2 regions of the Rheinheimera gaetbuli genome follow, and region 1 is predicted to be linked to the other one. Evidence: predicted binding sites of a transcription regulator. Region 1 holds the regulator's gene; the other holds the start of a gene.

Evidence for each region. The regulator sigma-54, encoded in region 1, starts transcription at its own class of promoters, with help from an activator protein. The targets are predictions, from matches to a motif close to TGGCANGNTNCNTGCTT.
Region 2: a site for sigma-54 is predicted at 2,159-2,175, ahead of flgF (flagellar basal-body rod protein FlgF). Genes of this name have one in related genera too.

Annotation. Positions count from the first base shown of each region.
Region 1 is NZ_BAAGTL010000008.1:255,864-261,835, reverse strand. It holds gene lptA (lipopolysaccharide transport periplasmic protein LptA) at 1-354, shown strand, start outside; gene lptB (LPS export ABC transporter ATP-binding protein) at 351-1,073, shown strand; gene ACYVIC_RS08075 (RNA polymerase factor sigma-54) at 1,120-2,598, shown strand; gene hpf (ribosome hibernation promoting factor) at 2,625-2,912, shown strand; gene ptsN (PTS IIA-like nitrogen regulatory protein PtsN) at 2,920-3,393, shown strand; gene rapZ (RNase adapter RapZ) at 3,390-4,250, shown strand; gene ACYVIC_RS08055 (HPr family phosphocarrier protein) at 4,257-4,541, shown strand; gene ACYVIC_RS08050 (Na+/H+ antiporter subunit G) at 4,533-4,901, opposite strand; gene ACYVIC_RS08045 (K+/H+ antiporter subunit F) at 4,918-5,187, opposite strand; gene ACYVIC_RS08040 (Na+/H+ antiporter subunit E) at 5,181-5,717, opposite strand; gene ACYVIC_RS08035 (monovalent cation/H+ antiporter subunit D) at 5,714-5,972, opposite strand, start outside.
Region 2 is NZ_BAAGTL010000007.1:86,156-92,127, reverse strand. It holds gene flgH (flagellar basal body L-ring protein FlgH) at 1-533, opposite strand, end outside; gene flgG (flagellar basal-body rod protein FlgG) at 545-1,333, opposite strand; gene flgF (flagellar basal-body rod protein FlgF) at 1,369-2,115, opposite strand; gene flgE (flagellar hook protein FlgE) at 2,253-3,596, opposite strand; gene ACYVIC_RS06970 (flagellar hook assembly protein FlgD) at 3,614-4,342, opposite strand; gene flgC (flagellar basal body rod protein FlgC) at 4,353-4,778, opposite strand; gene flgB (flagellar basal body rod protein FlgB) at 4,781-5,182, opposite strand; gene ACYVIC_RS06955 (CheR family methyltransferase) at 5,256-5,972, opposite strand, start outside.

The DNA.
Region 1 (5,972 bases):
AGTGATAATGTCATCATTACGCATGGCGCTATCAGCATTAGTGCCGACCGGTTAGAAATTGACGCCAGCACCGGTAAAGGCAAAGAAATATACATCGTTAGCGGCAACCCAGTTAACTACAGCCAACAGCTGGAAGATGGCAAGATCGTCAATGCTTCTGCCAGTGAAATGCGCTACGAGCCGGCTAATCGCACTTTGATACTAAATGGCAATGCAGAACTGGCACAAAGCGGCAGCGTCGTCAAAGCATCAGTAATAAAATACAATGTTGAAACGCAAGAACTGAATGCAGCGAGTGACAGCTCCAGACGGGTAACCACTATTATTACTTCAGAGGAAGACCAGCAACCATGAAGTTAGTCGCCTCACATCTGGCAAAAAGTTATAAAAGCCGGCAAGTGGTTAAAGATGTTAGCCTTGAAGTTAATGCCGGACAAATTGTTGGGCTGTTGGGACCCAATGGCGCCGGCAAAACCACCACTTTTTATATGATTGTAGGCCTGGTACCGTCTGACAAAGGCAAAATAACGCTAAACGATAAGGATATTACTTTCGATCCAATACATGCCAGAGCCCGGCTGGGTATTGGTTATCTGCCGCAGGAAAGCTCGATTTTTCGCAAACTCACCGTGTATGAAAACCTGCTGGCTATATTACAAACCCGTAAAGACTTAAGCCGTACCCGTCGGGAAGAAGTTGCCGACGACTTGCTGGAAGAGTTTCATATTGGCCATATTAAACATAGCCTGGGTATGAGTTTGTCTGGTGGCGAACGCAGACGCGTTGAAATTGCCCGAGCGCTGGCTGCCAACCCGGCGTTTATTTTGTTGGATGAACCCTTTGCCGGTGTCGATCCGATATCCGTCCTCGACATTAAAAAAATTATTCAGCATTTGTGCCAACGTGGTATCGGTGTACTGATTACCGACCATAATGTACGTGAAACCCTTGATGTTTGCGAGATTGCGTACATCGTTAGTCATGGTGAACTGATTGCATCAGGCGCCCCTCAAGACGTATTGGCCAATCAGAAAGTACGGGATGTATACCTCGGCGAGCAATTCAGGCTATAGTTAGCAAAAAAGTACTTGTGGTAATTCAGGAGATTAGTAGAAGTAGATGAAGCCCTCTTTGCAACTCCGCTTAGGACAGCAACTCACCATGACACCGCAGCTACAGCAAGCTATCCGTTTGCTGCAGTTGTCGACAATAGAGTTGCAGCAGGAAATTCAGGAAGCGCTGGATGCAAACCCATTGCTTGAAGCCGAAGACGAATATGACAGCTTCAACGCTGAGCCGGTAAATATCTCTGAATCATTACAGTCCGCTTCTGACAATACCACTGATGAGCAGTTCGAAGCCGCAGAGCCAGACACCAGTGATGCGATGTCAGAGCAAAATATCAGCGAAGATTTGCCGCTTGATAACAACTGGGATGATTTAGTTAGTGCAGCACCGGTTAGCGCCGGCAATTCGGGAAGCGAAGAAGATACCGTGTATCAGGGTGAGACCAGCGAAACATTGCGCGATTATCTGCGCTGGCAAATGCAGCTGACCCCATTTTCAGAAACCGACAGGGCTATTGCAGAAATCATCATTGAAGCGATAGACGATAACGGTCTGCTTACTATCAGCTGTGATGACATTCTTGAATCGCTGGGTCTGGCAGATATTGAAGCAGATGAAGTAGAAGCCGTCATTAAACGCATCCAATTATTCGACCCGGTTGGGGTAGGTGCACGCTCAGTGCAGGAATGTCTGACAGTGCAGCTGCGCCAGTTTAGCCCTGATACGCCGTTTTTAGCCGCTGCACAGAGCCTGATCCGTGATCACACAGAACTTTTAGCTAACCGCGACTTTCGTTCTTTAATGCGGGTGACTAAACTAAAAGAGGATGAGCTAAAAGAAGCAATGCGGCTCATCCACTCTTTGAACCCGCGTCCCGGTGCCGATGTTATCCGGGAAGAGCAGCAGTACGTTGTCCCTGATGTCAGCGTGATGAAAGTAAAAGGTCGCTGGCAGGTTGAGCTTAATCCGGATGCTATGCCCAAGGTGCGGATAAACCAACAATATGCTGCAATGTCACGTACCGCGAAAAACAGTACAGACAGCCAGTTTATTCGTTCACATTTGCAGGAGGCAAAGTGGTTTTTGAAAAGCTTAGAAAGCCGTAACGAAACCCTGTTAAAAGTGACAAACTGCATTGTGCAACAGCAGCAGGCATTTTTTGAGCATGGTGAAGAAGCCATGAAACCTATGGTGCTTAACGACGTAGCAGAGATGGTAGGTATGCATGAATCAACCATCTCTAGGGTTACCACACAAAAATACATGCATACACCAAGGGGTATTTTTGAACTTAAGTTCTTCTTTTCCAGTCACGTTAGTACTGAGAGTGGTGGCGAATGCTCGTCTACTGCAATCAGAGCCTTTATCAAGAAATTAGTGGCGGCGGAGAATCCGGCTAAACCGCTCAGCGATAGCAAAATGGCTGACATTCTGCTGGAGCAAGGTATCAACGTAGCGCGGCGTACTATTGCCAAATACCGCGAATCCCTGTTCATACCGCCGTCTAATCAACGCAAGACCTTGCTGTAAATAAGCCTAAAAGAAGGAATATGTCTATGCAAATCAATCTTACCGGTCGCCATGTTGAAATTACCACAGCCTTAAGAGAGTACGTTGACAGCAAATTTGCAAAGCTTGAACGGCATTTCGATCACATAAATAATGTACATGTGATCCTAAACGTGGAAAAATTAAAGCAGATTGCTGAAGCTAAGCTGCACTTGAGTGGTGGCGAAGTATTTGCAATTTCTGAAGATGAAAACATGTATGCTGCGATCGACCAGCTGATTGATAAACTGGATCGTCAGGTGATCAAGCATAAAGAGAAAATTTCCCGACACTGATTTGGCCATGATGAATTTAAGCTCAATGCTTGCCGAGAACTGCACTAAAAGTGCAGTTCTTTTTAACAGCAAAAAACGCATTCTGGAATATATTGCCGAACTGGCACACCAGCAACTACCTGATATTGCTGAGTACAGTATATTAGAAGCACTGACAACCCGTGAGAAGTTGGGGTCAACCGGCATAGGAGGCGGTATCGCCATTCCACACGGCAAACTGAAGCAGGTTACCGAACCGCTACTGGTGTTTGTGGTTAGCAAAGAGAGTATTCCGTTTGATGCTATTGATAACCAGCCGGTGGATATTTTTTGTGCTATTCTCATCCCGGAACAACAATGCCAGGCACACCTTAGCACGCTTGCAGCTATTGCCCGATTGCTAAGTCAGAAAGAACTCACCAAAAAACTCCGTCACGCCGAAACCAACCAGCAACTCTATCAGTTATTACTGGAATATAGTGCTATGGACAACAACACATGAAATTACTGGTAGTCAGTGGTCGTTCCGGTTCCGGAAAATCTGTTGCCTTAAGGGTAATGGAAGACCTAGGCTATTATTGTGTCGACAATATTCCGGTGAATTTACTACCCACTTTGGCTACAACGGTAATGGGGCAGTACGAGCGTGTCGCCGTTAGTATTGATGTACGAAACCTGCCACAAGACCCTGACGAGTTAGCAGAGATTCTGTCATATCTTCCGCGTAAATTAGAATTAACCATACTGTATCTGGACGCCGATCACGCCAGTCTAATCAAGCGCTTTAGTGAAACACGCCGGCTGCACCCACTTTCGCATCAGGCGATGTCACTGGACGAAGCCATATCACGCGAGCAACAGTTGCTGGATCCCATATCCAGCCGCGCTGATTTATATATAGACACCACTGATCTTAACGTACACCAGCTAGCTGAGCAGCTACGCGAACGCATTCTTGGCCAAAAGAGTGGCCGCCTGGTAATTCTGTTTGAATCGTTTGGCTTTAAGTACGGTATTCCCAAGGACGCTGACTTCGTATTTGACGCACGTTTTTTACCTAATCCGCACTGGGAACCAGACTTAAAACCGCTCACTGGCCTAGACCAGCCCGTAAAAGATTACCTGGCAGCACAACCAGTTGTAGCGAAATACATCTGGCATATTAACAGCTTTATCAGCAGTTGGTTGCCACAATTGGAACGCAACAACCGCAGCTATCTAACTATCGCGATAGGATGCACCGGCGGTCAGCACCGCTCGGTTTATATGGTTGAAAGTTTAGCTGAGAGTTATCGCAACTCACGCGAAGACGTACAATTGCGCCACCGCGAGTTAGTAAGACATCATCAAAAGAGCTAACTTAATATGAAATACTCTGCCGATGTTACCATTGTGAATCAGCTGGGGTTGCATGCCCGAGCAGCAACTAAGCTGGCACAACTATGCCAGCAGTTTAATGCCCGCATCGAGTTGCATCAGGAAGGTAAAACGGCTGACGCCAGCAGTGTGCTGGCACTGTTGATGCTAGCAAGCAGCAAGGGCAAAACACTGCAAGTTTATACCGAAGGAGACGATGGCGAACAAGCTCTGCAAGCAGTAGCGACTCTTATCCGCAATGGCTTTGACGAAGATCACCCCGTCTCAGGGTAGAGGTTCAGGTCTGGCCTGTTTGCGCTTGTCGGCTGCTATATTTTCCCTGCCAAGTGTTTTGTTAACGCTTTTCAACTGATGGTGCAATGCGGTTTTAATCAGCATATGGGCGCTTATTGGTGCGGTGATCAATAAGAAAATCGTAATCAGTAGTTCATGTACACTGACACCGCCGCTTAAACTGAAATAGAAAATCGACCCCAGCAATATACCGCCCATCCCCAGCGTGGTTGCCTTGGTTGGGCCATGCAACCGCATAAAAAAATCTGGCATCCGGGTTAAACCAATAGAGCCGATCAGCACAAAGCTGCCGCCCAGCAACAAAAAAAATGCTACTGCCCACTCAATCCAATGCTGCATCAGAACCTCCTACTCTCTACTCTACAATATCGCCGCGTAACAAAAACTTACAAACCGCAACGGTACTAACAAAACCCAACATAGCGATAAGTAATGCCGCTTCAAAGTACAATGGCGACCCCATCAAAAGACCATACAGAATAATTAGCGCTATGCTGTTAATATACATAGTATCGAGCGCCAGAATACGGTCGGGCAAACTGGGGCCGCGTAACAGTCGCCACAGGTTTAGCAGCAAGGCAATGCTTATCATCACAAACACCGCCATTATCACCTTATCTAACATTGAAATATCTCCTTCAACGGCGCCTCGTAACGCTGCTTGATTGATGCTATTAACTCAGCCTCATCCGTCAGATTCAACACATGGATAAGCAGCCAGCGTTGCGGCATCGGCTCTCCGTCGGCCAGGCTCTCCAGGGCCGGATACACTTCGGCGCTTACAGTACCTGGTGTCATCGACACTGTGCTGGCTAAAATAGTAATCGGTAATTCGTGGTTCAGATCCAAAGGCACCTTAACAAAAGCAGGGTTAAGCCGACTTTTCGGACCTAAAATAAGCACTGCAACCTGTGCATTTGCCGTGATAATATCGCCAAACACTCGCAAAATATAACGTAGCGCCAGCACTGGCTTTTCAATTAGTGGTTGCGGGTCACGAAACCGCAAAGTCAACAATGGAATGAGTACGGCCAACAGTGCGCCGAAAAACAAATGCACAGCCTCTACGCTTTGATTTAACAGCAACCACACCACAAACAGCAATGCACTTCTATAAGGTGTCGGTAACCAGCGAAACTTTGGCGTTAGTCTCATGGTGCCCCCCCCACGCTTTGTTGCCCAAGAATAATGTTTGCCGCAGAATTTACGTCATGCAATTGCAGGGCTGCATGTTGCGCCAAACCGGTTAACGGACCGGCAAAAACGACCAACAACGGGCTGGCCGAAAGTAACCAGCATACGGCAAACACTTGCAGCGGCGTCGCTCTTTCCGGGCCGGAATCATTACCGCTAACACGCCAGAACAAGGTACTACCAGCACGTGACAGCCCCACTATTACCACTAAACTG
Region 2 (5,972 bases), on a different contig from region 1:
GAGCGGATAACACCGGTCAGCCGGATATATTCTTTGCCGGTATTGAGTGTCAGCCATTTTTCACCACGGATCACCAGATTACCGTTTGCCAGCACCTGCAACACATTGACAGAAATATCACCCACCAGCGAGTTACTCTGATCAGCTTTAGCATCACCTTTATAATTCGATGCAGAGCTGGCGCCAAATTGCAGCACATTACCCGCTACTGAAACGTTGCGACCACCAAGGCCAATCATTGGATCAAAGGAGGCTGAGCTGTCTTTTTTCGTTTCCGTCTTGGCATTTTTACTGGCCTGAGTGCGCTCTTTTAACACTACGGTAATAATGTCGCCTTCGTGTCGCGCTTTATTATCGGAATACAGGCTATTGGAATAGTTTTGTGCAAACAAAGAGCCATTGTGCACCAGTTGCCGAGTCGGCATCTCTGGCTGTAACGGTGCAAAATAAGGGTCGTTTGCCTGCGGCTCCTGCAAAGATGCACAACCAGACAAACCAACTATAATGCCGATGCCAATAATAGTGCGTAACATAACGCCTCCGATTACAACTGCTGAATTGCAAAGCCTAACATCTGGTCGACAGATGAAATGACTTTCGAATTCATTTCATACACGCGCTGACTTTCAATCAGACTCACCAGCTCTTCAGTAACATTGACGTTGGATGTCTCCAATGCTCCCTGTACGATAATACCTAAGCCCTCCAGCCCGGGAATGCCCTGCACCGGGGCTCCACTGGCGCCGGTTTCGCGAAACAGGTTTTGCCCAACAGGCTCAAGCCCAGCCGGATTGATAAAGTTCGTTACTGTAAGCTGCCCCAACACTGCTGGCTCACCCTGCCCTGGCAACTGCACAGATACCTGACCATCCTGCGCTACCGTTAAGCTTTGTGCATCAGGTGGCACCACAATATTGGGCTGCAACTGAAAGCCCGCACCTGACGTAACCAGACTGCCCTCATTATCAATAGTAAACTGACCATTGCGGGTATACGAGATCGTACCGTCAGGCATTAGGATCTCAAAAAAGCCGTGCCCCTGGATCATGATGTCCATGCTGTTGTCAGTCGTGATCATATTGCCCTGAGTGAAGTTTTTCTGCGTTGCCACCACCTTGGTACCAGCACCAATCATTAAACCATTGGGTAGCTCGGTATTTTGTGACGATGCCCCACCAGGCTGATTCACGTTCTGGTATAACAAGTCTTCAAAGATGGCGCGGCTTTTCTTAAAGCCAACCGTACTGGCGTTTGCCAGGTTATTAGAAATTACCGAAATATCACGCTGTTTAGCGTCTAATCCGGTTTTACTGATCCATAAAGCTGGATGCATAACTGCCTCCCGGGCCGTAACCCGTTATCTGGTGATTAACCCATTATCCGAAGTAACTGAACTTGCTGGCGGTCCATATCTTCAGCGCTCTTCATCATTTTCACTTGCAATTCAAACTGACGCTGCAAACTGATCATGTAGGTCATTTCGCCTACTGCGTTGACATTACTGCCCTCAATAGCACCATTAAGTAAGTTCACATCTGGCGCCGCTTCAGCCACCTGCCCGTCTTTACGCCGGAATAAACCGTCATTTCCCTTTTCCATCTCGCTGTTTGATGGTTTAACCAGCTTAATACGACCAACAGCCGCAATAGCGTCAGCCGGGGCACCTTGCGGCAACGCACTTATCGTGCCGTCGTTGCCAATTTCCAGTTTTGCCAGTGGCACTGGTAACTGAATAGGACCATCGTCGCCCATTACGGCAAGCCCTGATGAGGTTTCCAACATACCTTGTGCATTTAGCTGCAAATTACCGCCACGGGTGTAGGCTTCAGTGCCATCCGGTGCCAGAACTGCCAACCAACCATCGCCTTGAATTGCAACATCCAGCTCACGCTCGGTCATAATGATGGCGCCGGCGTCAAAGTTTTGACCTGGCTGTTCAGTCATGGAAAACACCCGGCTGGGAAGACCGTCGCCAAACGCCTGCATTGCCCGAGCCTGTTCAAAGTCGGCTTTAAAACCAACGGTGCCGGTATTGGCAAGATTATTTGCCCGCACCGCTAAACCATTCATATTTTCTTTGGCACCGCTCATGGCGATGTATAGCAAACGGTCCATTAGGCTCTCCGTGATCTGTTGCTACAACTTATATCTATTGATGAAGCAAAATTGATGCCACAAAAATATTGGAGGGAACAATAAAGTGGATAAAAAAACACCACCCGAAGGTGGTGTTTAATATAGCTTGGTCACGCTTAACGAATTTGCAGCACGGTTTGTTGCAAGGTACTGTTTACTTCCAGTGCCCTTGAGTTAGCCTGAAAGTTGCGCTGCGCGCTGATAAGGTCTACCAGCTCGGTGGTTAGGTTTACGTTTGACTGCTCAAGCGCTGACGCGTTGACTGCACCAAAGGTGCCAATATTGGCCTGCCCACCTATTGGCTCACCTGACGTAATACTTTGCTTCCATGATGTATTACCCACCTGCTTTAAGCCTTGTACATTTGCAAACCGCACCAGTGTTACCTGCGCCAGAAAAGAAGAATCACCATTGCTGTAGCTGGCCAGCACCCGGCCAAAAGCATCAATGTCAACGCCTGTCAGGCTCCCTACAGTAGTACCATCCTGACTCAGGTTAGTAACATCGAAATTAGAGGCGTATTGTGTCGGCGTTCTAACACCTGATGCATCACGAAAGTTTACTGCAATATCCGTAGCAAACTGAGCACCGTTTGTCAGGTAATTGTTGCTAGCCAGGTTTAAATCTGCAGCTGGGATCGTAATGGTAGGTAATGGCGGTGTATCAATGAAATTACCATTTGAATCAAAGACTATAGGATCTCCCTGAAACCATGATGCCGGGTTACGTGTTGCAGGCGGAACCGGTGCAGGAACTGTTGGGTTGGCCGTAGCTTCATCCCATACAACAAAAGTATCCCAGGTATTAATTGCGGGTGCCGCTTGTTTACGAAAGTAGGTCGTTGCAGTATGGGGCTCACCTAGGCTGTCATAAACGGTAACCGAGGTTGAATGGTTGTATGAAGCCCTGTCAGTTGGATCAAATGCTAATGTTGGCGCTATAACGCGTGAATCAACATTCATACTCAAAAAAATGTTTGTCGTTGCGCGTGGCGCACCGGCCGATGTTGGGATCGCAATAGGCTGCGTTGTACTCAGGCTCACTGACTGATTTTCACCTGTAACTGGATCAACAGCAAAGCCTTGCAGATAATTTCCCTTGTTATCAACAATAAAGTTGTCTTTATTAAGTTTAAAAGCTCCAGATCTGGTATAGGTAAGATCTTGCGATTGCCGATCAGGTGTCAGCGCAAAAAAACCTTCACCGGTAATAGCTAAATCCAGTGAGTTGGCAGTAAATTGCAGTGCGCCCTGACTAAACTGCTGTGCAACAACAGATGTCGCAACACCATCACCTACTTTTGTGCGGCCAGAGGCAAAAATAGATGTGGCATACACATCGGCAAATTCAGCCCGAGACTCTTTAAAACCGGTGGTATTTACGTTAGCGATGTTATTCGCCGTGGTATCCAGATCTTTTTGCGCTGCGGCCAGGCCGCTTAATGCAATATTAAAACTCATAATTCACCTCAGCTCACTTAACTATATGAAACTTCTAATACATCACTTAATTTAACCTGCCCTAATCCCAGCAGGTTAAGCATAATACTGCCACCTTGCCCATTTAGGCTGACGCTACCGACGGGCGTATAAACATTGACCGGTAGACTGGCGTTGCTACCGTCAGCGTAACTCACGTCCACTTTTACTTTATATACGCCGGCTTTCACCCGCTCAGACAACTCACCGTCTACTTCGGCAGCACTCCCCGCGCCGGATGGCATATAGGTACCATCCCAGATAAACTCGTTTTTACCCACTTGCGGGTTTTCCACGCTAAACGATTGTACTAACTCGCCCTTTTCATTTTCTATGCGCACTTTCATCAACGTCGCCGCTTTATCAAGTTCGATATTGCCACGTGATAAGGTTTCGCCGGTAAACACGATTTCATCTGATTGTGTCAGCACAGTGCGTCCCACCAAAGAAGAAGCCTGCAACGCCTGGTTCGACGTCATACTCTGGGCTAAACCTTTAAAACTTTCGTTTAGTGAGCTAATGCCGTCGGCCATGGTAAAATTGGTCATTTGCGCAATCATTTGGTCATTCTCAACTGGCTTGGTCGGGTCCTGATATGCCAGCTGCTGTGTTAACAGCGCGAAAAAATCAGCCTGGGTCAGCGCACCGTTATTTTTATCCGGTGTTTTTTTGTCACCATCCCAGTACATGCCACCCAAGGCGGAGTTGTTGTTTACGCCGGTAGTCATCTGCTACTCCTTATCCCTGTTGCCCAAGCCGCAATGTCCGCATCACCATCTGTTTAGCCGCATCAGCAGTCTGCACGTTGGTTTCATAGGAGCGCGATGCCGAAATCATGTTCGCCATCTCCTCCATAATGTTGATATTAGGCTTATAGATATAACCGTTTTCGTCTGCCATTGGATGGTTTGGCGCATACTCAACGTTGAGCGGCGCGTCCGATTCAACAATACCCAGCACCTTTACCCCAGCGCTAGCATCGCCTTGCAGGCGTTTGGATTGCGACAACTCTGCGGCAAACACCGGATGTCTGCCTCGGTAGGTTTGCTCAACACTGCTGCTTACGCTATTAGCATTGGCAATGTTACTGGCAGTGGTGTTCATCCGCAGTGACTGCGCAGTCATACCGCTGCCGGTAATATCAAAAATATTAAAAGCACCCATAATTATTGTCCTCCGCCGGTAATGGCTTTTTTCAAACCGCCAATACGGGAATTAAGAAATCCCAGGCTTGCTTGATATTCCAGGCTGTTCTGCATAAAGGCATTACGTTCGCGATGAATATCAACACTATTACCGTCGCCGGTATCAGGCTGGTCTGGGTTACGAAATTTAGTTTCATGCCGGGTGGCAGTAGATATGTGGAAATGCTGGTCGTGGGTACGCTGCATAGCACCAGATTGTCTGGCTTTGGCGTTATTCAACGCTTGCTGAAAATCCAGATCTTTAGCTTTATAACCCGGAGTATCTGCGTTGGCGATATTTTCTGCCAGTACCTGAGCACGACGATCGCGCACCAGCATGGCGTCAGGGTGCATACCAAATGCTTTGTCAAAACTGATTGCCATTTTTTTGCCACCTATCTATTAGCGATGGCAAATTAAATGCAAATCTCAGGCCACTATTTTAGATGGTTAATTTTCAGATTTTCTTGCGGTAGATAATGCCGGGGTTACAACGGACCATTTCAAAATCATTGTTCAGGCTAGACAATGACTCAGAGGCGCCGAGAAAAAGGTAACCACGTGAGTTGAGCGATTGGGCAAACTGTTGAATGATTTTCGCTTTGACATCGGCAGAGAAGTAAATTAGTACGTTACGACAAAATATGATGTCGAATTTCCCTAACAAGGTATAACTATCAAGTAGGTTAAGATGACGAAAATTGACATTCTTGCGTACATTGTCTTTTATACGCATCATGCCTTTACCGCTATCTTCAAAGAACTTACTACGGCGCTCAGGCGATAGCCCTCGCGACAAAGCAAGACCGTCATATTCTGCACGCTGACAGTGCTCTAGCATGGTATTTGAAATATCTGTACCGAGTATATTAACCCCCAGGCTAAAAGCACCAGGCCGGCTTTGCTGATATTCCAACGCGGTCATCGCAATAGAATATGGCTCCTGTCCACTAGAACTCGCAGCTGACCATATTTTGACGGTGCGGCAAGTTTTTTCCAGCTCCGGCAAGATTTGTTTTCTTAACAACTCGTAGGGATAGGTATCACGAAACCACAGCGTTTCGTTGGTCGTCATAGCATCAATTACCGCAGAGCGTAATTGACGTTCAAACGGACTTAGCGTCTTACTTACCAGCTCAGACAACGTTGCCACACCAAAGCGTTGCATTAGCGG